Regions from separate parts of the Lysinibacillus sp. FSL K6-1151 genome, predicted to be linked through region 3. Evidence: riboswitches for the same ligand, from Rfam matches in the RefSeq annotation. Region 3 holds a riboswitch; each other region holds the start of a gene.

Region 1 (10,462 bases), 1.6 Mb from region 3:
GTAATAGCCACTGGTATAGTTACCGTTAATGTAGTACCCTCAACACTTTCAATCTTAAAGGACCCATTAATAAACTCTAAGCGTTCCCGCATTCCCTTCAATCCGTTCCCCGTTTTCCATGCTTGTTTTTTCGTAATACCTTGTCCGTTATCCCGAACGATTAAGTAAACTTCCTTAAAGTTTTGATGGAAAGCAATTTCACATTTTGTTGCTCCACTATGTTTGACAACATTATTAACCGCCTCTTTTAGGCACATGCATAAAACATTTTCGACAAGTGGCGGAACTTGCAATGCATTTTTATCTCCTTCAAAAACAAACTCCATTTCTGCTGCCTTTAGTATTTGAGAAATACGCATTAGCTCATCCTCAAATTTTGCCGTCCGCATGTCTGACACCAATTCACGAACCTCTTTTAAGGCAATGCTTGCCGTCTGGCGTATATCCTTAATCTCAATCAAAGCCTGCTGTGGATCACGTTCAATCAACCTAGAAGCTAGATCACTTTTTAAGCCAATCATGGACAATTTTTGCCCCAAAGTATCATGCAAATCACGAGCAATTCGTTGTCGTTCCTCAAAAACAATTAACTCGGCAATACGTTCATTAGCTGTTTCTAACTGCCCCTCTAAGTTTTCACGTTTATTTTTGGAATAAATTGTTAATGGTAAAAGAACAACAGCTAGAATGGTTAGCACAACAAAAGGTAGCTGCGATAAAAATAAGTGAAGCTCCACAAAGAAGCCGACACCGGTAGATATAACTGTAAACCCAATATGTAGACCGTACATAATATAAAAGCCGACAGGTCTTCGTATGTTGCCAATAAAAAATGCTGTGAAAATAGATAGATACACATAGCCATATAAGATGGTCATGACAATATTGATGGCCATTTCAAAGCTGATCCACATATAAACTAAACCGCTTTTCGAATTCATGGAAAATCGATAGAAAATAAAATAAAGCATTAAAAACGTAATGCCAATCGAGATTTCGATATAAGATGATTTCCTAAAAATGAAGAAAAACGGTAGGAAACAAAAAATAATCCATAAATATACACTGAGCATTGGACTATTCGGAATAATACTATGCCATTTCCTCAACATAATCTCACGCTCTTTCCTACTTTTCCCTTATTATAACAAGAAAATTTAATTTATGCCTGCACATGCTTTAGACAAAACCCATCCTTTTACATAAAACAGCCATCTCGTTTGCAGAGATGGCTGTTTTCAACTAAGCGGCAATACTGCCTCTTGCTTTGCGTTTGATGATTTCATTTACTTCTTTAAACGATACAAATTTGCCTTGATCTTCATCATATAACTTGTAACGTAATGATTCTAAACTTGTACGTAACGTAATCGTTGTTGCCATGTGTAAAGGCGGCGTTTCATTATGTGCTTTTTCAAGATTATAGTTAGGTACTCGAGGAGCTAAGTGATGGACATGGTGGAAACCAATATTCCCTGTAACCCATTGTAAAATCTTTGGCAATTTATAATACGAGCTACCTTCCACTGCGGCTTTAACATAATCCCATTCTGATTCATGTTCAAAATAAGAATCTTCATATGTGTGCTGAATATAAAACAGCCAAATTCCTAAAGAACCAGCAATAAATAAGGTAACGCCTTGGACTAATAAAAATGCTTGCCAGCCCATGAAGAAAATTAAAGCAGCACAAATTCCGACCATAACGATATTCGTTAAAATTGTGTTCAAGCGTTCTTTCTTTCTTGCATCCTTACGATTAAAACGATTTAAGATAAGCACCATATATAATGGTCCTAACCCAAACATAACGAATGGGTTACGATAAAAGCGATACCATAATCGTTGTCCCTTTGAAGCTTGCATATATTCTTCCACTGTCATCATATCAATATCACCAATACCACGCTTGTCTAGGTTTGAGCTTGTTGCATGGTGAATTGTATGTTCACGTTTCCATTTTTCATATGGGAATGATGTTAGCACTCCAGTAAAAAATCCAACCCAGTCGTTTGCCTTTTTACTTTTGAAAAATGATCCGTGTGTGCAATCGTGAAAAATAATAAAAGTTCGTACGACAAACCCCGCTGAAATGGCACTTAAGCCAACTGTTAGCCAAGGTGAAACATCTACTAATAAGTAACCAGCCACCCACAATGCAATTAACGGTACAAGTGTATTTATCATTTGAAAAACACTTTTACCCGTATTAGATTTAGCAAATGGCGCTACATCTTGGCGTAACTTTTTTGTTTTTTCTTTAATAGTTGCCATCCTTTACTCCCTCGTTTCTTTTTTTCTTATGACCTCATCATAAAACAAGAGTACAAGTCAGTAACAGACGCAAACATCATAAAAAGGATATGACATTTGTCATATCCTTTTTATGATGTTTGTCCATTCAAATGCAACTGATAGAACACAAGGTCTAGCCATTGTTCAAATTTATAGCCTGCATTTTTAATTGTACCTGCATATTCAAAACCTAATTTTTCATGTGCTTTAATGCTAGCAATGTTTTCTCCATCAATGCCAGCAACGAGTGTTTTGACACCACGCTCCTCTGCAATCGCTATAAGCTTATGCATGAGCTTCGTTGCAATCCCCTTTTGATAATGCTCATTATGCACGTAGACGGAATGCTCCATTGTATATTGATAACCAGGGTAAGGACGGAATTGACTATAAGTAGCAAAGCCAGCAACAATCCCATTTTCCACAAATACAAGCAGTGGATTGCCGAATGCTTGCTGCTCCTTATACCATCGCATTTTTTCATCTAAAGTTTGTATATCATATCGGTAGACAGCCTTACTTGTTAAAATAATATCATTATAGATGTCTAAAACCTCAGGTATATCTTTTTCTTCCATGAATCGAATCATCCTGCTCACTTCCTTAATGAAATTGTCCTCACACTCTTCAATGATTCAATGGAATGGATATAGATAGTCAATTCATTGACTATCTATATCCTCCTATTTTACGCCTTAAACATTGAAGTAGCGAGCATCGGGATGAGCAAAAACAATCGCTGAAACAGATGCTTCAGGCTCCATCATAAAACCTTCTGTAAGGTGAACGCCAATATCCTCAGGCTTTAATAAGCCGAATAGTTTTTCCTGATCCTCCAAGTTAGGGCACGCAGGATAACCGAAAGAAAAACGTTGCCCTTGATATTTAGCTGCAAAACGATCTCTCATTGTAAAATCAGTGGCATCTGGGAAGCCCCATTGGTCACGTATTTCTTGATGCATACGTTCAGCAAAGCCCTCTGCTAATTCTAGTGCAGTCGATTGCAGTGCATGGCTTTCAAGGAATTTGCCAGAATCTTTTAACTGACGAGCTGTTGCCATAACCCCTTGCCCTGCTGTTACCACCATGAGCGCAATATAATCCATTTCTCCACTCTCTACCGTTTTTAAGAAATCGGCAAGACATAAAAATGGTTCTACTTGCTGGCGCGGGAAAGTAAAACGTTCAATTTCTGTTTTACTATCGGCAGGATCATAAACAACGACATCATCCCCATCCGCTTGAGCAGGGAAAAATTGATATAAACCTGAAGGCTTTAATAAATCACTTTTTAAATAATCATCTACTAAATCCTTTAGTTCTGTTGCTCGTGAATCACCGGCATCTAGCAATTGCTGAACCTGCCCTTTCAAGCCTAAATGATGTCCCAGCAATGTACGCATATTGACGTATGGATATAAATGCGATACTGCATAGTCTTTCTTCACATGACGACGTAAATCAGCTGGTAAAAATACTGACGCTCCCTTTACAGTACGTACTGGCTTTATTGTTATCTCTTTAGCTGGACGTGCAGCTCTTTTTACATCTGCCTCTAGACGTTTTTGACGAGATTCCTGGATTTCAGCTAAGAAATTCGCACGCGTTTCCTTACCCATTAATAGATTTGCTTGCTCTAATCCCTGCATAGCATCCTTTGAATAAATAACTGGACCATTGTATTCATCTGCAATTTTTGTTTCTGTAAAGCGTCGAGAAAGTGCAGCTCCACCAACTAAAATCGGTACATCAATGCCAGCCTCTTTGAAATCCTGAGCAGTAATGACCATCTGTTGCGCTGATTTTACCAGTAAGCCTGATAGCCCGATAAAATCTGGTTTTTCCTTGCGAATCGCTTCAATCAATTGTGCTGGTGTTACTTTAATGCCTAAATCGACAACCTTATAGCCATTATTACTTAAAATAATATCAACAAGGTTTTTCCCAATATCGTGCACATCTCCTTTAACGGTAGCCAAAACCATTTTCCCTTTTCCAGCACTCTCTTCATCCTTTTCCATGAATTGCTCTAAATGGGCAACAGCAGCCTTCATCACGCCTGCTGATTGTAAAACCTCCGCTACAATGAGTTGGTTATCATTAAACAATCGACCTACCTCAGCCATACCAGCCATTAAAGGACCATTAATAATATCAAGTGGCGCCTCAAAGATTTCGCGTGCAGCATCTAAATCCTCAATCAGCCCTTCTTTTGTACCTTCTAAAATATAATAAGCTAAACGACCTTCAACCGTTTTTGGTATATCCGCTTCGGTCTTTTCTTTCTTTTTATCACGATAAAAGTCTGTGAATACTGCTAATGTTTCATCATTCGTATTAAACAGTAAGTCATTTGCAAGTTTAATTTCTGCCTCTGGAATGGATGCATAACGCTCTAGTTTCTCTGTATTGACAATGGCATAATCTAAGCCGGCCTGTGTACAATGATAAAGATACACAGCATTCAGTACTTCACGGCCAACTGGTGGTAAGCCAAATGAAATATTACTTACACCCAGTACAGTTAATGTCTGTGGCATCTTTTCTTTGATTAGTCGAATTCCTTCAATTGTTTCTAGAGCCGATCCAATATACTGCTCATCACCAGTCCCTACAGGGAACATCAACGGGTCGAAAATGATATCCTCCGGTGCAAGTCCCCATTTTTCAGTTAATAATTTATAGGAACGTTCGGCAATTTCAAGCTTGCGATGACGATCAACGGCCATTCCTATTTCATCAATGGTTCCAACTACCAATGAGGCTCCATACTTCTTTACGAGTGGCATTACTGCATCAAATCGTTCTTCACCATCTTCTAGATTTATAGAGTTAATGATGGCTTTTCCTTGAGAAAATTTTAATGCTTCCTCAATGACCTTTTCATCTGTCGAGTCGATTACAAGAGGAACCTTAACCTTTTTCACAACCTCCTGCATAAAACCACGCATATCAGCTAATTCATCACGATCAGGGTTGGCTAAACAAATATCAATAACATGTGCACCATTTTTTACTTGCGCACGTGCAATTTCTGCAGCTTCTTCAAACTTCCCATCAATGATTAAATTCTTAAATTTACGAGAGCCTATAACATTCGTTCTTTCACCAATAAATAATGGACGCATAGAATCGTCATACAATAATGGTTCGATTCCTGATACCGCATGACCATGTGTTTTCTCTGGTATTTGGCGTGGTTTTTCATCTTTTAAAACCTCACGGATAGCTGTGATATGAGCTGGAGTCGTCCCACAACATCCACCTACAATATTAAGCCAGCCCTTTTCTGCAAAGCCTTTTAATTTTTGTGATAAAGATTCTGGTGATTCATGATAGCAACCTTCTTCATCCGGCAAGCCTGCATTCGGATAACAGCTAATATAGCCTGTGGAAAGCTCTGCTAATGAACGAATATGATCCGTCATAAACTCTGGTCCAGTCGCACAGTTTAAGCCAACGGATAGTGGTTTAATATGTTCAATAGAAATATAAAAAGCATCAATCGTTTGCCCTGCGAGTGTTGTACCCATCGGTTCAATTGTTCCTGAAATCATGACGGGTAGTTCTTTGCCAGTTGCCGCGAAAGCACGTGCTACACCTAGAGTACCTGCTTTTACGTTTAACATATCCTGACTAGTTTCTAGTAAAAGGACGTCTGCTCCTGCCTCAATTAACGCCTTCGCCTGTACATAAAAGTTTTCCTCTAGCTCATCAAATGTAATACCGCCAGTTACGGATAATGTTTTTGTTGTTGGACCCATTGCGCCAGCAACAAAGCGTGGCCAATCTGATGTTGAAAAGTTATCCACTGCTTGACGAGCAATTTCGACGGCACGTTTATTAATTTCTTCCGCTTTTGCGCCAAGATCATATTCATTTAACACAAGAGGTGTCCCGCCAAAAGTATTCGTACAAATAATATCTGCGCCTGCCTCTAAATATTTATGGTGAATTTCCTTAATTACATCAGGTCTAGTAAGCACAAGATTTTCATTACAGCCATCAAGCTCCTCCCCGCCAAAATCCTCAGCGGATAAGTTTTCGTTTTGTAGCATTGTTCCCATTGCGCCATCAAGAATTAAAATACGTTTCTCTAGTTGCTTTTCAATCAAGTGCTTAGCCATGTATACTTACCCCTTTTTTCTGTTCATCCAATTGCTCAATATATTTCATCAACTCTAATGTCACATCATAACGTAAAAATGGAGTGATAAGGTAAATGCCATTGAAATACTGTGCAGCCACCTCAACTAATTCCTTCGCAATGGCAATCCCCTCAAATGTTGCACGTTCTTTATCTTCACCACAGGCCTTCATTCTTGTTAAGGCATCTTCAGATAATTTTATGCCTGGCACCTCATGATGTAAGAATTCAGCACTTTTATAACTTGTAACGGGCATAATACCAATATAAATAGGTGCTTGCAAATGCTTGGTTGCCTCATAAATTTCCACAATTTTTTCCTTCGTATATACTGGCTGTGAAATAAAGTAGTCTGCTCCATACTCAATTTTCTTCTCTAAGCGTGCCACAGCACGATCTAATACACGGACATTTGGATTAAATGCAGCAGCTACTGAAAAATTTGCTTTTTTACGAAGTGGTTTACCTGAGAAGGAAATGCCTTGATTTAACTGCTTAATTAATTGGATCAGCTCCATTGATGAGACATCATAAACACTTGTGGCACCTGGGAAGTCCCCAACTTTTGTTGGATCACCAGTAACAGCTAACACATCATGAATTCCTAATGCATTTAACCCCATTAAATGTGATTGCAGACCGATTAAATTACGATCTCGGCATGTAATATGTGTTAGAGGACGTACACCATTAGTACTCTTCAACAATGCACCCATAGCAATATTGCTAATACGTGGAGAAGCCAGAGAATTGTCTGCCATCATGACGACATCTGCTCCTGCATCATACAATTGTTTTGCCCCTTCCAGAAAACCATCAATTTCCAGATGTCTAGGTGTATCTAGCTCTACAATGACAGAGCGTTCGCGCTTTACTTTTTCATGAAGAGGTTCATACTTCGTTGGCTCTGCTTCACGAACAATTTGAATCTTCTCCGGTTTGGCATACTTTTCATGAACTGGTGATAACTCTTCTAAATACTTCTTCGCTGCTGCTATATGCTTCGGTGTCGTACCACAACAGCCTCCAATTAAGCGTACCCCTTGATCACGTAATTCCACAGCCGCTCGACCAAAATATTCAGCTTCTGACTCATAAACGACACGACCATCTTCTAAGTCAAGGAGTGAAGCATTCGGATAAGCCGACATAAATGCCTTATCAGGAAGTTCTACACCTTCAAACGCCTGAATGGTATGGTGTGGACCTAAACGACAATTGACACCCACAATATCCGCACCAAGTTTTTCTAGCTCATGCAGGGCGTTATTTAAAGACATACCGTTTTGTAAAACACCAGGTTCGTGCATGGAAACTTGCGCAATAATCGGTAATTTTGTCTTTGTCCGTAGCATCTTTAAGGTAGCTGTTAATTCTTCAAAATCATAATAGGTTTCGAGTAAAAGGCCGTCTGGATTCCCAGCAAGTAAAACACTCGCTTGCTCCTCAATAGTTGCTAAGATTTCATCTAACGTTGCATCACTTTTACGAATACCACGAATACCACCAATTGTCCCTAAGACAAACTGACCTCCATCTGCCGCAGCTCGCTTTGCGATTGTAATCGCTGCTTCATTAAATTGTTGGACACGCGATTCTAATCCATAGCGAGCTAATTTAATGGCATTTGCACCATACGTATTCGTTTGGATGATATCAGCACCAGCTGCAATATATTCTCTATGAATCTTTTCAATTAACTCAGGTTTCTGTACATTCATTTCCTCATGACAATACTCCAAACCATAGCCATAAAGCACTGTGCCTATTGCGCCATCTGCCGTCAATACATGCGTTTTTAACCTTTCAAGCAATCTCATTAAACTAGCCTCTCTTCCTATATCTCTGTATAATAAAAAGCCTTCTTTTATAAAAAAAAGAAGGCTTTAATGACTCATCATTGTTTTTTCCTTCTCATCTTCGACTCAATGGTCTTCTGGATTTAGCACCTGACAAAAAAGTTGGTTGCTGAAGCTTCAATGGGCCAGTCCCTCTGCTTCTCTTGATAAGAATGTAGTATGAATTTTTTAAATAATTAAAAGAATCATATCGTTTACTGACGAATGAGTCAAGACTATTTCACATAACAAAGAAATTTTTCACTTAAAAGCTTAGAAATTGGCTAGTTCCTTTGCAAGCTCCTCACCGATTTTTTTCCCATTTTGAATACAAGCACCAATCCCTACCCCAAAGTATGAACAACCTGCGATGGATAGATTAGGATAGTTTTCTTGTAATTCTTGAACTAAACCTTGTAATGCTTCACGGTGAGCTAGATCATATTTTGGCATTTGATCAATCCATTTTGTGACATTAATAACTGTTGGCTGTTCCTCTATTCCTAGGCTCTTGCGCACATCCTCTAAAGCAACCGCTGCTAATTCTTCGTCAGACATGGCACGGAGTTGCTCATATGCTGGATTGATGCTTTTATAAAAGAGTCGCACAAGTAATTTATGATCTCTTGATGTATGCCTCCATTTACGACTTGTCCAAGTTGCAGCATTACATGTAACATCAGAATTATGTGAGACAATATAGCCCGTTCCATCTGCTGGCAATCTAGAGTCTGGTACATCAAAACCTAAATAGATCGTAATTGCTGAAGCTGTCGTAAATTGGTCAAAATAACGGTTTAATGATTCATCCTGTAGTAGGCCTTGAACAGCCTCATTCGGCAGTGCTAAAACGACATAATCTGTCTCGATGCTTTCACCATTAGCTAAGGCAATTGAATAGTGGTTTTCTTGCTTTTGAACATTGACAGTTGCGACACCCTTGATGATCTCTACATCGGTTAATGTTTGTTCGAGACGATCAATTAGAGAAGATAAACCGTTTTTGAACGATATAAACTTTTTATTGGCTGCTTTAGCAAATTGCTCACGATTCGCATCAAAGCCTTTTATGATACTTCCATACTCGTTCTTATAGTCAATCAAGTACGGTAAAGTAGAGGCAATCGAAAGCTGGTGTAAATCACCTGAATAAACACCTGCAAGAACGGGTGCAATTTGATTTTTTACAAGCTCTTCCCCTAAATAATAGGTTAAAAACTCTCCAATTGAACTTTCCTTTGTGAAGTCTTTGTTTGGTAAAGTCAAATCTTTTAATGCATCTTGTTTACCTTGCTCTGTAATCAATGTGCTTTGCTCCAAGGATGCCAAACTCATTGGTATTCCAAAAGTAGAATCTGCCGGAATGGCATGTAATTCATTATTCGTATAAATATAGGAAATACCTGTTTCGTTGTAAACTAGATTCTCCTCAAAATCAAGCTCCTGTACAAGCTCCATAACACCTTTATGACGAGCTACAATCGAGTCAGCACCTGTTTCCATAATAAAACCTTGCTCATGTGTTGAATATAATTTGCCCCCTAAATATGTATTTTTTTCTACAAGCACTAGACGCACATCTACATTATTTTCCTTCACTTGACGTTGTAAATAATGCATTGTGCATAATCCTGTAATACCGCCACCTAATACAACAACTGTTTTCATAGTAACCGCCCCTATTTTTAGTTCTTCCTACAGTATAAACTTATTTTCATTGAAAATTACGTTAAACCCTTTACAAATTTAGCAAAAATAGAGCTACCTCATCTGTGAGATAGCTCTAGCTTAATCATATGGAATTTCCATTTCAAGGTTTACAAAAAATACACATATTTATAGGTACTATAGTGTTTAATATGTCTAAAAAATACGGAAACATAAACGTTAATTTAGTAGTCTATCCTTTTAGATTTTGGGAAAAGCTCGCTAAGTTTTCTGCTGAATTCGTTACTTCTGTAAATGATGTCCCTAACTCGTTTAATATCCCGACGATTGCTTGTATTTTCGTTGCCATACAGTCGTTTTGATCCTTTGCTTCTGTCATGGCTCCCAATATGCTTGTAAATTGACCTTCAGTTTGTAACATGTTTTCCTCACCTGACGCCACTTCATCTTGAATATTTGCCAGAGAATGCTCTAATTTCTCTGTCCGTTCACTCGTTTTTTTCAATAACAATGC
Region 2 (10,462 bases), 1.1 Mb from region 3:
AATGAAAAAGTGCGTGTTGAGGATATCGTACGCTGTGCAAAAGTATATATTACTGCTGCTGTTGATTTCCTATATCAAAAGTAAGAGATTAGCTACTCTCTTACTTTTGATAAAGTGATATCAGGTGCTGACGGCTGCTAAATCTGTCGCTTATTTCCCCCTTTAAGAGAAAGATTTGCAGCCGTTTGTACAGATAAATAGATCAAAAGGATGAGAGATATGCTAAAGACGTTAAATTTATCAATTGCGGTTTTAAAAATGTTTACAAAAGAAAAGCCCATATGGGGTGGAAGAGAGTTAGCAATGGCGATGAATATGAATCATACAAATTTATATCGCATTCTTGAAACCTTTGAAAATAATGGGTTTATTACAAAAGATCCTGTAACAAAAAAATACTCACTCGGTATTGCTTTATGGGAGATTGGTATGAATATGTATGATTCATTAAACATAGATCAGCTATGTATGCCGGTTCTTGAGAAATTAAAAGATGTCACAGGCGAAACAGCTATTTTTACTGTACTGAATGGACTGGAAGCGTTAACATTACTAAAAGCCGAACCTGTTAATAAGGTGAAATTTACTGTTTCAAGAGGAAGTAGATCCCCACTTTATGTAGGGGCATCCTATCGTTCGATGCTTGCTTTTCTAAATGAAGAGCAAATTGCCAAGGTGATTGACGAGCCTTTAACAGCCTATACGAATAATACGATGACAGATGCTAATGAAATACGAGCAGAGCTGGAAAAAATTCGTGCGTGTGGTTATGCACTCAGTAACAGTGAATATTCTGTTGATGTACTGGCACTTGCCATGCCCATATTCAATAGTGAAGATCAGGTCGTAGCCTCCATTACTGTTTCTGGACCAATCTATCGTTTTACGGAACAACGTGTTCCAGAAGTTTTAGAACCATTAAAAGAGGCGAGAAATGAAATAGAAGGAATTATTCGTAGATATCATTTGAATTTTAATTAAGGAGTTTTATTATGCAACATTTACATGATATTGCACTTACTATACTAAAAGGTAATCTAAATGTTCAATCATCTGAAACACTGTTAATCTTAACAGATATTCATAAGCAAGATATTGCGCAAATCTTTTATAAAGCTGGGCAATCTATTACAGCGAAGACAATGTTAATGGTAATGCCGCTATTAGATAAATCTGGACAGGAGCCAATCCAAGCTGTTTCGACGCTGATGACGAATGTCGATGTCACGCTTTGTATTACCTCGCACTCATTAACACATACAGCTGCTCGTAAAAACGCCTGTGAACAGGGTGGCCGAGTGGCGACAATGCCAGGTGTTACAATGGATATGCTAGAGCAAGGTGCGCTACATGCAGATGCACAGGAAATAGAAGATATGGTAGGAAAATATGTTCATTTACTTGATGCAGCAAAAAATATTCGCATTGACAAAGACGGGCATACATTAACGTTTAGTGTAGAAAATCGTTTGGGAATTCGTTCTACAGGTGTTATACGCCAAGCTGGAGAGCATGGAAATATCCCTTCTGGAGAATCTTATATTGCACCACTAGAAACATCTGCGAATGGAGAGATTTTAGTGGATGGTTCGATTGCTAATATAGGTGTTTTAAAGGAGCCATTATTATTAAAAATCACGAATGGTCGTTTAGAGGAGGCAATCGGTCCTGATGGTCCTCAATTACTTGCTTTACTTGGTGAAGGAAATGGTAGAATCATTGCAGAGTTTGGCATCGGAGCGAATAAAAGTGCCATCCTATGTGGTAATATACTAGAGGATGAGAAGGTGTATGGGACAATCCATATTGCATTTGGTAGTAATAAGCCATTCGGTGGAGCAAATATGGCTGATGTCCATATTGATTGCGTTGTGAAAAACCCCACTGTCTATTTCGATGGTCAGCAAGTCATCTAAGGAAAAGCGTGTCTTCATATGAAGCACGCTTTTTTGCTTTACCTCACTATAGTTTACAGTTGCTTGTCTTTGTAGGATTACACTATAGTTAACATAGATAAGCTAGAGGAAAGGAAACATTTTGCATCTAGCATTCCGTTAAACTAGGAACCAACAGTAGATCCTGTCCATAAAATAGGAGCAAAGAATAGGTATAGCTTCTATTGGTCATCAAGAAAGAACGTGAGGTTGAAAATATGCTAACATTTACAGATTTACATGGTCTACAAGTAGATTTGAGTTTTTCAAGAGGGGAATTTGAAGTCGAGCCAAAGCACGTCCTTGTTTTGTTAAAGCATGAAAATAAATGGCTATGTACTATTCATAAACGACGTGGTGTAGAGGTGCCAGGGGGCAAATTAGAGCAAGGTGAAACTTTAGAGGAGGCGGCTATTCGGGAAGTTTTCGAAGAGACGGGTGTCCGTGTGAAAAATCTCCAATGGTTCGCAGAATATGCCGTTCATGATGCCATTGTGTTTTGTAAATCTGTTTTTACTGCACAATTTTTAACGCAGGAGGACATTGAATTTGATTTAGAAACATCGGGTATGCTTTGGCTAACGGATGAAGAATTTGCTCATCATCCTAATTTAAGCTTTCATATGAAGGATGAGGGTATGAAGAAAATGCTGGAGGAGTTGAAAGACCGTGACATACAATGGTGAAATTGTGGAAAAACGTGCCTATCCCTCACCGAATCCAGCCATACGACTAACAGAAATAACCTATCTATCACAGGGCTTACGTATAAAAGGATTATTAGCAGAGCCAAAGGCAGAAGGTACATATGATGGTTTTTTATATTTAAGAGGGGGCATGCAAAGCATTGGGATGGTAAGACCTTCACGTATTGCCCAATTTGCTGCACAGGGCTTTATCGTTTTTGCCCCATACTATCGTGGAAATCGTGGTGGAGAAGGCCGTGATGAGTTTGCAGGAGCAGACCGTTATGATGCTGTTTATGCCGTAGATGTTCTCAAGCAATATTGTAATGACAATATACATGTTTTTGGTTTTTCTCGTGGGGGAATTATGGCTCTTTGGACAGCCATTTTAAGAAAGGATATTACCTCGGTCGTCACATGGGCAGGTGTTTCGGACGCAACAGCCACTTATTGGGAACGTACGGATATGCGCAGAATGATGAAGCGTGTAATTGGCGGAACACCGAATCGTGTACCAGAAGCATATGATGCGCGAACCCCACTTTTCGAGATAGAGCAGATCACTGCGCCTGTATTAATCATACATGGCTATCGTGATGAAAATGTAGATATCGAACATGCCAGACAACTAGCCTTTTTTTTAGAAGATGCGAATAAATCATACGAAACCTGGTATGATCCAGACCATGCACATCAATACCCACCAGCAAAAAATCGTGAAACCGTCCGTGCCCTTTGTGAATGGATGAAACAGCAATAAATAAATGATGAAAAAAAATACCCCCTTCCTTAGAATAGCTATCCACTTCAGGCAAGATAGCTATGCTAAGGAGTAGGGGGCAATAAAGGGGTGATGATTATTTCATGTTACTTTCTAAAAATTGTTGTATGGTAGCCCAGTAAAGCTCGCTTGCAACACTTTCTGCGCCACCATGCCCAGCTCCCTCAACAATCAACTTTTGCTTTGGTACATTTGCCGCTTCATATACTTCATTCAACATGGTAGATGGAACGAACGTATCGTTGTCTCCATGAATAAACAACATGGGTGTCTTCGATTTTGCCACTTGTTCAACTGCACTCGCTTCACCTAATGTATAGCCTGCTTTTAGTTTCGACACTACAGAAGAGAAATGCATGATTGGAAATGCAGGTAAGTGAAAGATTGCTTTCAACTGATAGGAAAATTCATCCCATACTGAAGAATAGCCACAATCCTCAATGATTGCTTTAACGTTTGTTGGTAAATTCTCTCCTGAAGCCATCATGACAGTGGCTCCACCCATCGAAACACCATAAAGAACAATTTCAGCGCTCTCATTTAAGCTGACAATGTGATTGACCCATGAAACAACATCAAAACGATCATGCCAGCCCATGCCAATATAATCTCCTTCACTTTTACCATGGCCTCTCGCATCTGGAATAAGTACATGATAGCCCATATCATAAAAATGTTTAGCATACTTTGTCATTTGTGCGCCTTCGCTTGAATAGCCATGAAAGATGATAGCCCATTTGTCGGTGGGGTGATCATTTTGGATGGAGTAAGCATGGAGCTTTAGCGAATCATAGGATTGAAGCGAAGCATCTTCATATTGCTTATGAAACCATTGCTCAGTTGTTTCTTTCTCTTTAACTTCCTGAGGATTGACAGCTATTACATTATGAGGTGCATCTAGCACTGCTGTTTTATCAGTGTCAGGATTTAATGCCAGATTATAAAAGTAATTTCCTGCAAAAAAACCAGCGCCAACAAATAAAGCTAACAACATTATAAGAATAGAAAATAGTATTTTATATTTTTTTGTCATATGTATCTCCCTAATACTAGCTACCTTCAAGGTAAAGAAAAAGAGAACGAATGAATTCGTTCCCTTTGATTCTTGTGTCTAGTCGTTATTTTAATGGGCCACCAAGTGTAGTAATGGCATCAGAAACGTTTGAGAATTTCTTGAAGTTTTCGTTGAATAAGCCTGCAAGTTCAGCAGCTTTCGCATCATATGCAGCTTTATCTGCCCATGCTTCACGAGGATTTAACACTTCTGACGGTACACCTTCAACTGCTGTTGGAATGTGTAAACCGAAGACAGCATCTTGTGTCGTTTCAACATTTGTTAATTTTCCGTCGATTGCTGCACGTACCATTGTGCGTGTGTAAGACAGCTTCATACGGCTACCTGTACCATATTCGCCACCAGTCCAACCAGTGTTCACTAGGAATACTTGTGCACCATGCTCGTCAATTTTTTGACCTAACATTTCTGCGTACACTGTTGCTGGAAGTGGAAGGAATGGAGAACCGAAGCAAGTAGAGAATACTGGTTCTGGCTCTGTTACACCGCGTTCAGTTCCAGCAAGCTTAGAAGTGAAACCGCTTAGGAAGTGGTACATTGCTTGCTCTTTTGTTAATTTACTGATTGGAGGTAATACGCCAAACGCATCAGCTGTTAGGAAGATGATTGTTTTTGGATGACCTGCAACAGAAGGATCAACAATATTTTCGATGTATTGGATTGGATAAGCTACACGTGTATTTTCTGTTAATGAACCATCATCATAGTCACAAATACGAGTTTCTGGATCAACAGCTACGTTTTCTAAAACAGAACCGAAGCGGATTGCATTGTAGATTTCTGGTTCTTTCTCAGCAGAAAGGTTGATTGTTTTTGCATAGCAGCCACCCTCAATGTTGAATACACCATTATCAGACCAGCCGTGTTCATCGTCACCAATTAGCTTACGATCTGGATCAGCGGATAATGTCGTTTTACCAGTACCAGATAGACCGAAGAATAATGCCACATCGCCAGCTTCACCAACGTTTGCTGAACAGTGCATTGAAAGGATACCTTGCTGTGGTAATAAGTAGTTCATGATACCAAAAATAGATTTTTTCATTTCACCAGCATATTCAGTACCACCGATTAAGATCATTTTCTTTTCAAGTGATACAATGATGAAAGTTTCAGAAGCAGTACCATCAACTGCAGGGTCTGCTTTAAAGTTAGGAGCAGAGATGACAGTGAAGTCTGCAACATGAGAAGTTAATTCTTCTTCAGTTGGACGGATAAATAATTGATGAGCAAAAAGGTTGTGCCAAGCGTATTCATTAATTACTTGGATGCTTAATTGTGAATCTTTGTCAGCACCTGCGAAGCCTTTAAATACGAATAACTCGTCACGTTCTTTTAAATATTTTATTACTTTTACATATAAGTTATCGAACACTTCAGAAGAAATCGGTTGGTTGACTTTACCCCAGTCAATTTGATCTTTTGTGCTTTCTTCTTCTACCGTATATTTATCTTTAGGTGAACGACCAGTGTATTTGCCAGTTTCTGCACGAACTGCGCCATCTACTGTTAACATTGCTTCACCACGAGATGTAGCTTTTTCTGCTAATTGTGGTACTGAAAGTTGAACATTAATGTTACCGCCGTTTAATAATTCCTTCAGTTCGTTTGCAATTTCTACTGAATTCATCGATTAAATACCATCCTTTTTTATAGTATTCCCTTGATTTAGAGGGATTTTTTCTTAATTTCAAAAATAGTATAACACAATTGCTTAAATAATCTATACTAATTAAGAAATTATTTTAGAGTTTTTATCACTTTTCAATAAACTGACAAAAAATAATGTTTTTCGAGTAGAATCCGATCAATCCTACTGTAATTAGGCGCAAAAATTGAGCCACACATATGTTACCACAAGTAGCTAGGTATGTTGTAGGGATTAATTTGCTTCTATTTACATCATCATCCAAGTATGAAAAGTTTTTGTGTAATCAGTTCCTTCCTTTCTATACAGTAATACATAAGAAAATATTTGACAACGTTCAACCTTTTCAGTAACATGAAATTGAACGGATACTCTTATCCCGAGCTGGTGGAGGGTCAGGCCCTGTGAAACCCGGCAACCTGCATGTTTTATTTCACATCATGCGTTGGTGCCAACCTGATGCAAGGGAACATCCCTTGAACGATAAGAGTGAAAGGTTACGAAGTCATTATTCCTTTCCTCATGTGCAGTAACGTGAGTAAAGGATTTTTTTATTGCTAAAAAAGAATGTAAAGGTAAGTATATGTAGTTCTTTCCTTATTATAATGACAGATCTTTCGAAATCCTCGTGTTAAAAGCAGCAGTAACGGCTTGAGAGTTCAATCCTTAGGAGCGGACTTGACATGGGTAATGAGTACCGTATTCATACACAACTACTTTTTGTAAGAGTAATAGGAGGAAAACCAAATGACAAACCGTCGACTGTTTACATCAGAGAGTGTAACAGAAGGACATCCAGATAAGATTTGTGACCAAATCTCGGATGCCATTTTAGATGCTATTTTAGCAGAAGATCCAAATGCACGTGTAGCGTGTGAAACAACTGTCACAACAGGATTAGTATTAGTAGCAGGAGAAATAACTACTTCTACTTACGTTGATATTAAAGGTATCGTTCGTGATACTGTAGCAGAAATTGGCTATACACGTGGTAAATATGGCTTTGATGCTGAAAATCTAGCGGTGCTTGTAGCTATTGGCGAACAATCGCCTGATATTGCACAAGGTGTTGACCAAGCTTTAGAGGCTCGTGAAGGCTCTATGACAGATGCTGATATTGAAGCAATTGGTGCTGGTGACCAAGGTCTAATGTTTGGTTATGCATGTAATGAAACACCTGAACTAATGCCATTGCCAATCAGCTTAGCACATAAATTAGCACGCCGATTAACAGAAGTTCGTAAATCAGGTGAATTAGCGTATTTACGTCCTGATGGAAAAACACAAGTAACGATTGAATATGATGACAATAATGTACCTGTGCGAGTGGATACAATTGTTATTTCAACACAACATGATGAAGAAGCAACACTTGAACAAATTCAAGCTGATCTGAAAGAATTTGTTATTGCACCCGTTGTGCCAAGTGAATTATTAGATGCAAACACGAAATACTTTATTAACCCGACTGGCCGTTTTGTTATCGGTGGACCTAAAGGGGACGCTGGTTTAACAGGACGTAAAATCATTGTTGATACATACGGTGGTTATGCACGTCACGGTGGTGGCGCATTCTCTGGTAAGGATGCAACAAAGGTAGACCGTTCAGCGGCTTATGCGGCACGTTATGTAGCAAAAAACATTGTAGCAGCTGGCTTGGCAGAACGCGCTGAGGTACAACTTGCCTATGCGATTGGTGTGGCTCAACCAGTTTCCATTGCGGTTGACACATTTGGTACAGGTAAAGTGAAAGAAAGCGCAATCGTAGAGTGGGTACGTGAGCTATTTGATTTACGTCCAGCAGGTATTATTAAAATGCTAGATTTACGTCGTCCGATTTATAAACAAACGGCAGCTTATGGTCATTTTGGTCGTACAGATTTAAATGTACCATGGGAACAAATCGATAAAGCAGATGCTCTACGAGAAAAGGCACATCTATAAACTATTGAGCTAAAGTAATGAATACATTAGAAAATTATTCTAATGTATTAAAAAGGAAAGGGGCAATATTGTCCCCTTTGTTTTACAAAAAATCCCTCGCTACGATCCGTGAACATTTTGGTTACACGGAAATGCGAGGTATTTTTTTCGTTAATATTGAATTTTTGTGTATATTGTTTACTTCTGAAGGGATTTATAATATTGTCCTTTTTCTGCATATTCGCGCACGATACGTTCCATATCCTCTTTATCTTCTGCATTTAATTCACGGACTACTTTTGCCGGACGACCTAATGCTAAACTATTCGGAGGAATGACTTTACCAGGAGGTACTAGGCTTCCTGCCCCAATAAATGCACCCTCTCCAATCTCTGCCCCGTCTAATATAATGGAGCCCATACCAATTAAAGCATTTTTGCGAATTGTACAGCTATGTAAAGTGACTTGGTGTCCAACTGTTACCTCATCTTCAATAATTAGCGGAAATTTTGGGCTTTGATGTAAGCAACAAAGATCTTGGATACTGACACGTTTCCCAATAATGGTTGGGGAAACATCACCACGAATGACCGTATTAAACCAAATGGTTGTTTCAGCACCAATTGTTACGTCGCCCGTAACAGTTGCGTAATCAGCAATGAAGACAGATGGATCGATCTTTGGCATTTTATCTTTAAATGGATAAATCATGAAAATCGCCTCAATTCTTTCTATAATGTAGTATTATCGTATCAAATACGCAACTTTATGGAAATATAAAATTAAAATGAGCTATTTATTTCGATATAATCAATGTGTAATTATTTTTTAGGAGGACTATGTGAATGTGGAAATGGGAAGCTGAAGGACAAGCAAAGGCTGTGATTGCTATAGTTCATGGTGCATATGAAAATCACCGATGGTATGCATGGCTGATAGAGAAATTAAGATTGGAAGGCTTCCACATAGTCATGGGAGATTTACCTAATCATGGCGTGAATGCAAGGTTTGCTCGTGTCCATGATGAGGACTTCAAATTGTACAATAAATATACAAGAAATCTGATTGAGAATGCTTTTTCATATAATTTACCAACTTTTGTAATAGGACATGGGCTTGGAGCAACGTTAGTTCTTCACACAATGCAAAAGAAGCAATATGAATGTGCAGGCATTATTTTGACATCACCGTGGCTGCAATTAAAGCTTTTACCAGGTAAATTATCAAATGCTTTAACGAGTCTAAGTGCATTGACTGCAAATGTTAAAATGACTCACAATATTTCATATGAGAACCTTACACGCAATGTTGAAGGTAGGGACGAAATGAAAGATGAGGTACCATTCATGTCAGTCGTTTCAGTGAAATGGTATCGAGAGCTTCAGCAGATGATGAAAAATTTAGTGATGCTTCCAAAAGGTGAATTTCCGAATATGCCTATGCTCATTATGACAGCTGAGAAAGATAAAATTACGGAAACACGACAAACTCGAAATTGGCTCCATCAACAAGAGTTTACAGAGTTTCAATTTAAAGAATGGGCAAATTGCTATCACAATTTATTTCACGAAGTAGAACGAGAAGAGATTTTTATGTATATTCGTGATTTTATTAATAATGCTCTTCGAAGAATCGGTTATATCATTAAATAGGTTTTATCCCTTCCATTTACTAGAAGACTTACTTAAATATTGTTACTTAAATATAATGTTGTAATTTTCAGAAAAGTGTAATACTATAATGACTTAAAGTATGGTATTTTCAAATTGGAGGGGTAAAATGGAGGTAATCGTTGGTAAGTTGAATGGTATTTTATGGGGACCGTGGTTTATTTATGGTATTTTATTGATTGGACTTTTTTTCTCAATCATCACAAGGTTTCTGCAAGTAAGACACATTAAAGACATGTTTGTTTTAATGTTTAAAGGGGAGAAATCGGAAAAGGGGATTTCATCTTTCCAAGCAATGTCGATTGCATTATCAGGCCGTGTAGGAACTGGTAATATTGCTGGTACTGCAACTGCAATTGGGATGGGGGGACCTGGTGCTGTCTTTTGGATGTGGGCAATCGCTTTCATTGGTGCGGCTACCGCATATGTAGAGTCAACATTAGCACAAATCTATAAAGAAGAAAAAGATACGGAATATCGTGGTGGACCAGCCTTTTACATAGAAAAGGGAATGGGTCAAAAATGGTTTGCAGTTATTTTTGCTGTAGCTGCGTTGATTGCAATGCTAATTTTAATGCCAGGTGTGCAGTCTAACGCCATTGCAGGAGCTGTTGAAAACGCTTTTGGTCTGGATACATGGATTACAGGACTGATTATTGTAGTGTTGTTAGGTGCTATTATTATTGGGGGAGTTAAATCTATCGCGAATGCTGCCCAAATCATTGTACCGTTCATGGCATTAGCA
Region 3 (10,462 bases):
GCCGATGTTTCATACAGGTGGCTTAAATGCTTTATGCATACCTCTTCTTATGGTGGGAGGAACCGTCATCATTGGCGATAAGTTTGAAGCGGAAGCCGCACTGCGGGCAACGAATCAATATCAAACGACGATTTCCCTTTTTGTCCCAACGATGTATCAAGCGATGATTGCTACGGAATACTTTCGAGAAAATCATTTCCCCTCGATGAACGTATTTTTATCTGGTGGTGCCCCATGCCCACATCCCATTTATGATGTCTTTCATAAAAAGGGGTTATTCTTTAAGGAGGGCTATGGCTTAACAGAGGCGGGACCTAATAATTTTTATATTGCAAGAGAAGATGCTTACGCGAAAAAAGGGGCTGTTGGGAAAAGCATGCAGTTTAATGAGGCGAAAATCATTAATCAAGCTGGGCAAAGTTGTGCACCTCGTGAAGTGGGCGAGCTGCTAGTAAGAGGTAAGCATATGTTCCGTTTTTATTGGAATAACAAGCAAGAAACCGCCAATATCCTACAAGATGGCTGGTTAAAAACAGGTGATTTGGCGATGATGGATGAGGATGGTGATTTTTATATCGTCGGTCGTAGAAAAGAGATGATTATCTCCGGTGGTGAAAATGTCTACCCTCAGGAAGTGGAGCAATGTATGCTGCAGCATCCGGACGTACAGGAGGTTGCCGTGATTGGTGTAGCAGACAATTATTGGGGTGAGATTGTAACCGCATTTATTGTTTGTTGTCATCAAGTAGCGACTATCTTAGATGAGCTCAACGAACTGTGTCATCAACAATTAGGATGTTATAAGATTCCGAAACAAATCATTTTTTTAGACCAACTACCGAAAACAAGTGTTGGTAAAATTGATAAAAAGGCATTGCATAGGCTAGTCGATTCCACCTGCTAAGTATGATGAGTCTCTCTTAAATAAGAATTAAAAGTGAGGAACAAATGAATGGCACACGCATTAGTTATTGGTGGGACAGGAATGTTAGCTGACACAACCCTTTGGTTAGTGAAGAACGGATATGACGTTTCGGTAATTGGACGTAATGCCAATCGAATGGAATGTTTCATAAGTAAATCATCAAATCCATCACGTGGCACACCAATTTTAGTTGATTATCTTGATATAGCCTTATTAAAAGAGAAGCTAGAAGAAACGATAGCGCATAATGGACCCATTGAATTGGTCATTGCTTGGATTCACTCCTATGCTGAAACTGTATTAGAGAGCATAGCTAGTGAAATTTCAGGAATATGGAAGCTGTTTCATGTATTAGGCAGTAGCGCTAATCTAAATGAAATCAAAGATAAAATCCATCTACTTGATATCACTCACTATCGTCAAGTCCAGCCAGGTTTCATAATGGAAAACGGTCAGTCAAGATGGCTTACACATAAGGAAATTTCACAAGGAGTCATCGATGCTATTCAGTATGATCGATCTATCAATATCGTTGGCACGCTACAGCCTTGGGAACAACGCCCGTTATAAATAGGAAATAACCTTCGTCCAACTAGTGTGACGAAGGTTATTATTTTTTATCATCATAAACGATTGTGTTGAAAAGCATTTAGATGTCATATGGGATGTAAAATAATATCCCATATTTTTACATAAAAAATGCATTGTTTTTGATTCAAATAGTGGCGTACTAAGCTTTTAGAAGAATGCATGTTCATCTTAGGGCTCTTACTTTTGATTTCCTTAGACAGATTTTTCTTGTAAGCTTACCCTAATTTTTTCGCATCTCTTCCCATCAGACCAACATATCAGTAAAATAGAGAAGGTTAGGGGGATTGCATGTGAAAGATCAACGCTTTAAAATAGCGCATCGAGAGGCGCTTATTGGGATAGGACTAGTCCTTGTCAACTTTGCGATTTGGTTTGGCTTTGCCTATGGATTAGGTTCGGGAGACCCCAAAAATTATTCATATGTCTTTGGTTTCCCTGCTTGGTTTTTCTATAGCTGTATTGCAGGGACAGGCTTTATGATCCTACTCATCTGGGTTGTAATGAAGCTCTTCTTCAAAGAGGTGCCATTTGATGATGAGGAGGGGGATCGCTAATGCACTGGCAAGTTGTATTTCCATTGCTATTATTTTTAATTATTATTTTCGGAATTGGTGTTTGGTCCAATAAGCATATTCGGTCCTCTAATTCATTCCTACAGGAGTATTTTCTTGGTGGTCGTGAAATGGGTGGTTTTATCCTGGCGATGACAATGATTGCTACATACGGCAGTGCGAGCAGCTTTATCGGAGGACCTGGTGTGGCCTATACGAAAGGGCTTGGCTGGGTGTTATTGGCAATGGCACAGCTGCCTGCAGGTTATTTTGTACTGATGATTTTAGGCAAGAAATTTGCTATTATTGCTCGTCGTTACCAAGCTATTACGTTAATCGATTTTTTACGAGAGCGCTACAAAAGCCATGTCATTGTCATTTTATCAGCCATTAGTATCATTGTTTTTCTATTTTCGGCTATGATGGCGCAATGGGTAGGTGGTGCACGCTTAATTGAGTCATTAACAGGCTTAAAATACACAACGGCACTATTTATTTTTGCGATTTCAGTGCTAGTGTATGTCATTATTGGTGGTTTCCGAGCTGTTGCTTTAACGGATACTGTGCAAGGTTCGATTATGGTCGTTGGCACAATTATTCTATTAATCGGCACTATTATTGCAGGTGGTGGCATCGATAATATTATGGCCTCACTTGTCGCTGAAAATCCTAATTTTGTGTCACCATTTGGAGCGCAAGGAGATTTAACACCATTGTATGTTTCGACATTTTGGATTTTAATTGGTGTAGGGGTTGTAGGGCTTCCGCAAATTGCTGTCCGTGCCATGAGCTATAAGGATTCTAAAAGTATGCACTTAGCCATCATTATTGGCACGATTGCCATCGGGACAATCATGTTTGGCATGCATTTAATTGGTGTATTAGCACGACCTGTCTTACCTGGCATTGAGATTGGTGATAAAGTAATGCCGCTTCTGACATTAAAGGTATTGCCACCATTTTTAGCGGGGATCGTCTTAGCTGCGCCAATGGCTGCTACCATGTCAACTGTCAATGCCCTGCTTATGCTGGTCAGCTCCACGGTTGTCAAAGATATTTATTTAAATTACATGAAGCCACAAGCTAGTGATGCAGAGATTAAACGTGCAAGCTTTGTTGTGACAACGGTTATTGGCTTAGCTGTTATTATCTTTGCGCTCAACCCACCCGATTTATTAGTGTGGTTGAATTTATTTGCTTTTGGTGGGCTAGAGGCTGTCTTTATCTGGACAGTAGTTTTAGGATTGTATTGGAAAAAAGCCAATAAATATGGTGCGATGGCGTCCATGATTACAGGCATGTCCTTGTATATTATGATTGATCGCTTTTATCCTTCCGTCTTTGGTATGCACACGGTTACGATTCCCATTGTTGCATCCTTCATTATTTTTATTCTCGTTAGCTTAGCCACAAGTCATAAATTCAAAAATGAGCAACTCATGATTTAAATCAAAGAACGCCGCAGATACAAGTCTGTGGCGTTTTTGTGTTTAATGAATCATAAAATCATAGGCATTTTTCGCAAGCAATGTCACTGTCACTACGATAAAGAGCGTACGAACAAAACCGCTTCCTTTTTTGATCGCCATTCGGGAACCAAGCATAGCGCCACCAATTTGAGCAATGCCCATCACGAAGCCATAAACAAAATGGATTTGACCTAAGTAGGCGAACATACAAAGGCCTGCCACGTTACTTGCCAAATTTAAAAACTTTGCATTTCCTGCCGCCTTTAAAAAATCAAAGCCTATCAACAAGAAGCTAAAGATTAAAAAAGAGCCTGTACCAGGTCCAAGAAACCCATCATAAAAACCAATGCCAAATAATAATCCCATAAATAATAGTAAGTGGGTTCTAGAGAGAGTTTTTACGCTAGAGACAGCGCCCCAATCCTTTTTGAAAATTGTATAAACCGCAACGGCTGCCAGCATCACGAGCATTAATGGCTTTAGTAATGCTGGATTGATTAAATGCACGGTCCATGCACCAAATAAGGAGCCGACAAAGGCAAGCGGGAAATATTTGAGAACGGATCGTATTTCAAGCTGACCAGAACGATAAAAGGAAATGGAAGATGTCAGTGAGCCCATTGTCCCGGCAAGTTTATTGGTTGCAACAGCAGCGGCTGGATTGAGGCCAGCAAACAATAAAGCTGGCAATGAAATTAAACCGCCTCCTCCCACTACTGAGTCGACAAAAGCCGCCAGAAATCCAAATGAAATTAACAGGATAAGAATATGTACATCGACTTCAAAAAACATATTACACCTCTTTTAAATTAGTTACTACTGAAATAGTAACTAATTTTAATTACGCTGTAAACCCTCATTTTTTCATTGGCAAATCTTCACAACAGTAGCCTATAATAAAGATAATGGAGGGATTACATGGAGGAATTAATCGCCCAGTTGAAAGACATGGGCTTTACAGAATATGAAGCAAAGGCCTATACGGCACTTGTGCAGCAAAGTCATGTTAGTGCCTATCAGGTCAGTAAAAATTCTGGTATACCACGCGCAAGAATTTATGATATTTTAAACGTCCTTGTAGAAAAGGGAATTGTGCTAAAAGAAGAAACGGCTGAACAAACGACCTATGCGGCTATGCCTGTGTCTGTGTTTTTACAGCAAATGCAGCAGCGCTGGCAATCGAATTTTACATCCATGAGTACGAAATTAGAAAAATTAGAGGAAAAAGTGCAGGAAGTGGAGCCAAAAGTAGTCATGCTAAAGGGCAAGGAGGCGATCATCAACTATTGCCAGTCACTTTTAAAAAAAGCCAAGAAAAAAGTGATTCTATCGATGTGGGAAGATATGTATGATACTTTAAGGGGAGATATTCAAGAAGTGGCACAGCATGTTCCTATTCATGGTATTACCCTATATGTAGGGGAACAGCTAGAGTCGATTGACCAGCATAGAGCTACACACTACACGAAAAAAACGTCTACACCACATTGGTTTATTTTATCGGTAGATGGTCAGGAAATGATTTATGGTCACTCTCCATCTACGCAAGAAATGGCCTTTATCACCAATGACCCTGTCCATATTTATTTGTTAGAGGATTATGTTTGGCATGACGTCCTTATCAATCGATTGGTAAAACGTGATGATCAGGAATTAGAAGACTGGATTGCTAAGGAGCGTAAAGCTTTTTTCTTAGAATAGTCATAAGGGAAGGGGAGTAACGTGAAAAAATTCGTGTTGCTAGGTTTAATGAGCTTATTAATGTTAGGAGCATGTAACGCTAAAACGCCTACCAAATCACTAATGATTCATGAGCTAACTGTCGTTCCAGACAATATTCAACAAAAAATTGAGGCTAATGATAAGATTCAATTATTGTATGAAGATGACTCTACGTATTATCTTGTTTATTATTCGAAAGGGAATGTGCTGGCAAGTATTGCGGCTGAAGAAAATAGTCAAGTCATCCAACTGAAAGAAGGTAGCGAGCAACGAAAAGTGGCTCAACCCTATGTATATAAAATCATCACCAAAGATCCTGAGCTATACACGATTGATTTGCGAATAAACGGCGAGAGTACGCCAATAGATCGCGTAACCTCTATATAAGACAAAAACCGAAATCCCATTAAATGAGATTTCGGTTTCTTTACAAGATATCTTAATAAAAGACTTTCTCTACATTGTATTTGGAGCGGAAAGTGTTAATCGCATATGTTTCGTAAATTTCACGTTCCATTGGATCTTCTACTTCATAGACCTCAATTTTGAACACTTCATCACGATGATTTTTCATCGGAGATACATTGTCCTCGAAATGCTTTTTAATACGTTGACGAATTTTACGTGCTTTGCCGACAAATAATAGCTCATTCTTGTCATTATAGAATAAAAAAATGCCGCCTTTATCACGTGTGATTTTATGGAAGTCAATAAAACCAAAGTATGGTGTGATAGGCACATCACCAGGTTTTACTTCTTGTTCACGTTGACGGATGACTACATCAGGTTTTGGAAATTCAATTTTAATCAAAGTATTCACGTTCCTCTCTGTTACTAAAGTTATATGGTAACATAAATACGGCATGTTTACCATAAATTTTAAATGTAGAAACACTACTTATAGCAAGCTTAGTGTACATCAAATAAACGAGGAACATGCATTTGAATCACAAAATATTCTATGAATTATTGATATTCTAACTAATTCATGCTACAATTCGATGTAATTAAATAATCTTATCAAGAGAAGCTGAGGGATTTGGCCCGATGACGCTTCAGCAACCTCTAACAATTGTTAGAAAGGTGCTAATTCCAGCGAAGGATTTTTCCTTTGAGAGATAAGAGTGGACGTGAAAAAATCCTTCTCATTCTATCTCGTATGGAATGAGGAGGATTTTTTAATTTGTCAGCAAGGTTTGCTAAAAGAGAGTGATCAAAGAGAGGGGAACGCAAGATGCCAATTAATATTCCGAAAAATTTACCAGCTGGAGAACATTTACGTGAGGAAAAAATCTTCGTCATGGAAGAGGACCGTGCGAAAACACAGCAAATTCGTCCGTTAAACATATTAATATTGAATTTAATGCCCGAAAAAGAAAAAACGGAGCTTCAATTACTACGTTTATTAGGGAATACACCGCTACAGGTAAATATAACCTTTTTAAATACGGCCACACATGAGTCGAAAAACGTCAGTAAATCACATTTACAGCTATTTTACACAACGTTCAACCAAATTCGTCACCGTCGCTATGATGGGATGATTATTACAGGAGCACCTGTAGAAAAAATGGCCTTTGAAGAAGTTAACTATTGGCGGGAAATTTCAGAAATTATGGACTGGTCCAAAAAGAATGTGACATCCGTTTTACATATCTGTTGGGGGGCACAGGCGGCACTGTATCATCATTATGGGATAGGAAAGGTAGAACTTTCAGCTAAATGCTCAGGTGTCTATTCCCATGTAATCACCGATTTAACAGTGGATTTAGTACGTGGCTTCAGTGATTTATTTACCGCTCCACATTCACGCTATACTTCTGTTTCGATCGACGAGGTTCGCAATCATCCAGACTTACGATTATTATCCTATTCAGAGGATGCAGGTGTGTTCATCGTCCAATCAAAAGATAATAAAAACATTATGATTACAGGGCATCTGGAGTATGATGCGACAACATTAGCCGATGAATATAGCCGTGATGTCGCAAAGGGCATAGATATCGCTGTTCCTGTGAATTACTTCCCGAATGATGATCCATCACAGGAGCCAATGAATACATGGCGTGCCCATACGCATTTATTATTCTCTAACTGGTTGAACTACTATGTTTACCAAGAAACACCATACGAATGGGATTTTGTAGATGAAATTGAATATCATATTTAATTAATAAAAAGTCTAATTTCTTTTCTCACCATAAAAGAAATTAGACTTTTTGATTGTCATTCGTTGTTTCTGTATTAGGCGTTTCGGTACTTTGAGCTTTGGTTTTGCGATTTCGTATAACTGCGACAATCAATAAAAGTATCGGTAATAAAATGGTGATTATAAAAGAAAAGATTGGCCAAATTTCATTATTGTAATTGGTTGAATGTACAATGTCTGGATGAATAATTTGAGAAAGCCCAATGACAATTAGACCCATCGGTAATATGAGAGGGCGATGATCCTTGATTTTTAAAATTTGCGCAAGACCGACAACAGTCGTATAGAAATACATAAATGTGCGAATATAAATAGATGAAATCCACATAAAGGCCATGATGATTTCAATGCGCTGCAAAAAATTCCCTATCGATATTCTTTGCGCTAAGGCATAGCTAGGAAATGTTCTAGATGACGTATTCTCAGGTCCTAAAACAAGAATCGATAGCACAATCAACGTAATTAAGACGATGCCACCGAGGATTGTCCCAAAATATAACCCTTTCTGTGCAGATGGCTGTACATTGACACCAGCAGGATACAGTATTAATAACACCAGTAGTGGAAAGGAAAAGATACTCATAAAGCGTGCAATACTATAAAGCATAGATGTTTTGGTTGCTTCTAATAAGGGTTGAATGTTCTCAAAATGAATTTGAGGCGTAATACAAACCATAAAAAAAATAAAAATAAAGACAAATGCTGGAAAAATAATTTCTGCTGAACGGGCAAAGGTCTCAATGCCTAAATAAGCAGCGTACATAATGATAATACTAAACATCAAGGCAAATGCTAATGTCGGAGTCTCCGGCATGACTTCGGTTTTCATAAAAATACCGATAAAATAGAGTAATTCTCCAGCAGATAGAAAGGTTAAGATTAGGAAACAACTGGCTGTGATTTTTCCAAAAAAACGACCAAGAATTTTTTCATTTGCCTCTACAAAATTAAGTGACGGTGTTTGGTTGGCTAGTGTTAAAAATAATTTAACGGCCAGCAGGCTAAGGACAACTCCAATGCAGGCGGCAATCCATGCATCTTGCTTAGCGGCACCCGTAATACTAGAAGGGATAATTAAAATTGCCGTTCCGATAGAATAGAGGAATGTAATGATTGTAAATTGTCTTGAACTAATAATCTCTTTTTCCATCGAGCAACCCTCCATTTTTTATCCTTCTATCTATTTTGTTAATGACACAATATAATCTTTAATTGGTGTAAAGATAAAGGTAATCAAATCCAATGGGCTTGGAATATGGATTTTTAGCGCATTTCCCATATTCAAAGCCGTTCCGATGAGAAGCAAAATAGAAAATACGACAATGGTTTTTGAATCATGCTGCTTTTTTAGCTTTGGTATAAAAATAAGTGCTAGGATCATTGAAATGATAAAGATGGCTACAGCTAGCACCATTTCGTTACTCCTCCTTTGGCTTGTTTAATAATGAATTTTGCATCGTACCTAAACCTTGTGTCGTTACTTTCACTTGCACATCTACCGCCAAATCTGGAAAGATGGAAGCCCACTCATCCTTAATTTTTTTCCACTGTTTTGGATCTGCACGATGTAAGGCATCACCGAAACCAAACACATCAACCTCATATTGCTGTTGTATTTTCTCCAATGTTTTTTGAATTCGTTCATCAATGCCCTTAGCTGTTTTTTTATTGACATAATCAATGGATTTATTTTTTGTAAGATCGATATCACATTCGACCTCTCCTATGTTCTGCTCAACATTAATACGGACATCAATTTTCGGCATTCCGTTATCAAAAGACCCTTTCACTTTTGTTGTGGATTGAGTGATTTCAGATGATAGAGTTCCTTTCTTTGGGCAGGCTATGATTTCGATCGTACTCTGTATTTTATCATTCAGGAAACTAACGCTTTTACTTTCTCCCTCAGTCAATAGTCCAATATATTTATCCCCTTTAAAGACCGCTAATCCTGCATACTGCAACAGCACAGGCGTTTTAACTCGTTGCACATTTGTTTGATCTACACCTAATTTCTTATCACCATGTACTTCAATAGCAGTAATTAATGCCCCTTTATGCTTAGTCGTTAATGTATTGACTAACTCATCTATATTGACAGCTATTGTGGCGCCCCAAGCTTTTTCAGAGACATCAAGGGAATTTAACATTTTATTAGCGGGTATCTTTTCAATGGGTGTTAGTACATTTAACACTTCCTTCGCTGTCGCTTCATGAGACATAATGACATCGAAATCCTTACGAAATTCATGGTCCCTTACAATTAAATCAAGTGAATCACTAATTCCTTCTTTTGCTAGATCTTCCCCTAAAACAACCACTTGAAGATGGGCAAAATACGGTTTTCGGGCAGCGTTGGTTGTCATTTTTCGAATTGCCTCAAAGATGGTCTCGCCTCTCGAATGATAGCTAACGACAGGAGAGCGTTGCGTGGAAGCCTGTCGCATCGAAATTTCACTTGGATCAACAATTTGAACGGTAATCTCATATTCTTCGTCTATTTTGTCAATACCCAGTGCTACGACAATGGCTAATTCATTTAATTCACGCTTACTCCAGCAGCCACTTAACAGTAAAGTGAGGATACATAGTAAGCAAATCACTTTTATTTTTGCCATATTCCATTCCTCATTTATCCAGTAGTTATTTCCTGCCCTTTACATTGACATATTTATGTCCTCTAACAATATTTTTTTGATTAACTAAACGAGGTCGTGTTAGTAACTTTCTACGAGGGAACAAAAGAAAGGCATCCTTTTGATCCTTTAAAACTAACGGTGCAAATGGACTTAAATAAGGTACACCAAATGAACGAATACTACATAAATGGAGAATAATGACCATAATACCGAACATAACACCAAATAAACCAAACATAGCTGCTAAAATCATTAATGGGAAACGTAACACACGAATCGTATTCGACAAACCGTAGGCAGGGAAAAGAAAACTACAAATTGCTGTTAAAGCTACAATAATGACCATTACAGCAGAT

Evidence for each region. A riboswitch is a leader RNA that binds a small molecule or an ion and turns the genes downstream of it on or off. The one in region 3 is predicted to bind S-adenosylmethionine.
Region 1: it holds a riboswitch for S-adenosylmethionine, as region 3 does, so the genes downstream of both, MHI04_RS19675 (bifunctional homocysteine S-methyltransferase/methylenetetrahydrofolate reductase) here and metA (homoserine O-succinyltransferase) in region 3, are expected to answer to the same signal.
Region 2: it holds a riboswitch for S-adenosylmethionine, as region 3 does, so the genes downstream of both, metK (methionine adenosyltransferase) here and metA (homoserine O-succinyltransferase) in region 3, are expected to answer to the same signal.

What each region holds. Positions count from the first base shown of each region.
Region 1 is NZ_CP152040.1:4,060,217-4,070,678, forward strand. It holds gene MHI04_RS19655 (sensor histidine kinase) at 1-971, opposite strand, end outside; gene MHI04_RS19660 (fatty acid desaturase) at 1,243-2,274, opposite strand; gene MHI04_RS19665 (GNAT family N-acetyltransferase) at 2,385-2,885, opposite strand; gene metH (methionine synthase) at 2,991-6,422, opposite strand; gene MHI04_RS19675 (bifunctional homocysteine S-methyltransferase/methylenetetrahydrofolate reductase) at 6,415-8,262, opposite strand; SAM riboswitch class I at 8,354-8,454, opposite strand; gene MHI04_RS19680 (protoporphyrinogen oxidase) at 8,554-9,948, opposite strand; gene MHI04_RS19685 (globin-coupled sensor protein) at 10,181-10,462, opposite strand, start outside.
Region 2 is NZ_CP152040.1:3,547,936-3,558,397, reverse strand. It holds gene MHI04_RS16990 (ArgE/DapE family deacylase) at 1-84, shown strand, start outside; gene MHI04_RS16985 (IclR family transcriptional regulator) at 220-981, shown strand; gene MHI04_RS16980 (aminopeptidase) at 993-1,916, shown strand; gene MHI04_RS16975 (NUDIX domain-containing protein) at 2,153-2,620, shown strand; gene MHI04_RS16970 (prolyl oligopeptidase family serine peptidase) at 2,604-3,380, shown strand; gene MHI04_RS16965 (alpha/beta hydrolase) at 3,478-4,434, opposite strand; gene pckA (phosphoenolpyruvate carboxykinase (ATP)) at 4,520-6,106, opposite strand; SAM riboswitch class I at 6,496-6,614, shown strand; gene metK (methionine adenosyltransferase) at 6,872-8,068, shown strand; gene MHI04_RS16950 (gamma carbonic anhydrase family protein) at 8,246-8,758, opposite strand; gene MHI04_RS16945 (alpha/beta hydrolase) at 8,893-9,699, shown strand; gene MHI04_RS16940 (alanine/glycine:cation symporter family protein) at 9,827-10,462, shown strand, end outside.
Region 3 is NZ_CP152040.1:2,463,910-2,474,371, reverse strand. It holds gene MHI04_RS12000 (AMP-binding protein) at 1-904, shown strand, start outside; gene MHI04_RS11995 (short-chain dehydrogenase) at 953-1,495, shown strand; gene MHI04_RS11990 (YhdT family protein) at 1,807-2,070, shown strand; gene panF (sodium/pantothenate symporter) at 2,070-3,515, shown strand; gene MHI04_RS11980 (TSUP family transporter) at 3,558-4,328, opposite strand; gene MHI04_RS11975 (TrmB family transcriptional regulator) at 4,455-5,237, shown strand; gene MHI04_RS11970 (hypothetical protein) at 5,259-5,645, shown strand; gene MHI04_RS11965 (nucleotide excision repair endonuclease) at 5,698-6,123, opposite strand; SAM riboswitch class I at 6,273-6,383, shown strand; gene metA (homoserine O-succinyltransferase) at 6,493-7,428, shown strand; gene MHI04_RS11955 (endospore germination permease) at 7,469-8,617, opposite strand; gene MHI04_RS11950 (hypothetical protein) at 8,648-8,881, opposite strand; gene MHI04_RS11945 (Ger(x)C family spore germination protein) at 8,886-10,085, opposite strand; gene MHI04_RS11940 (spore germination protein) at 10,111-10,462, opposite strand, start outside.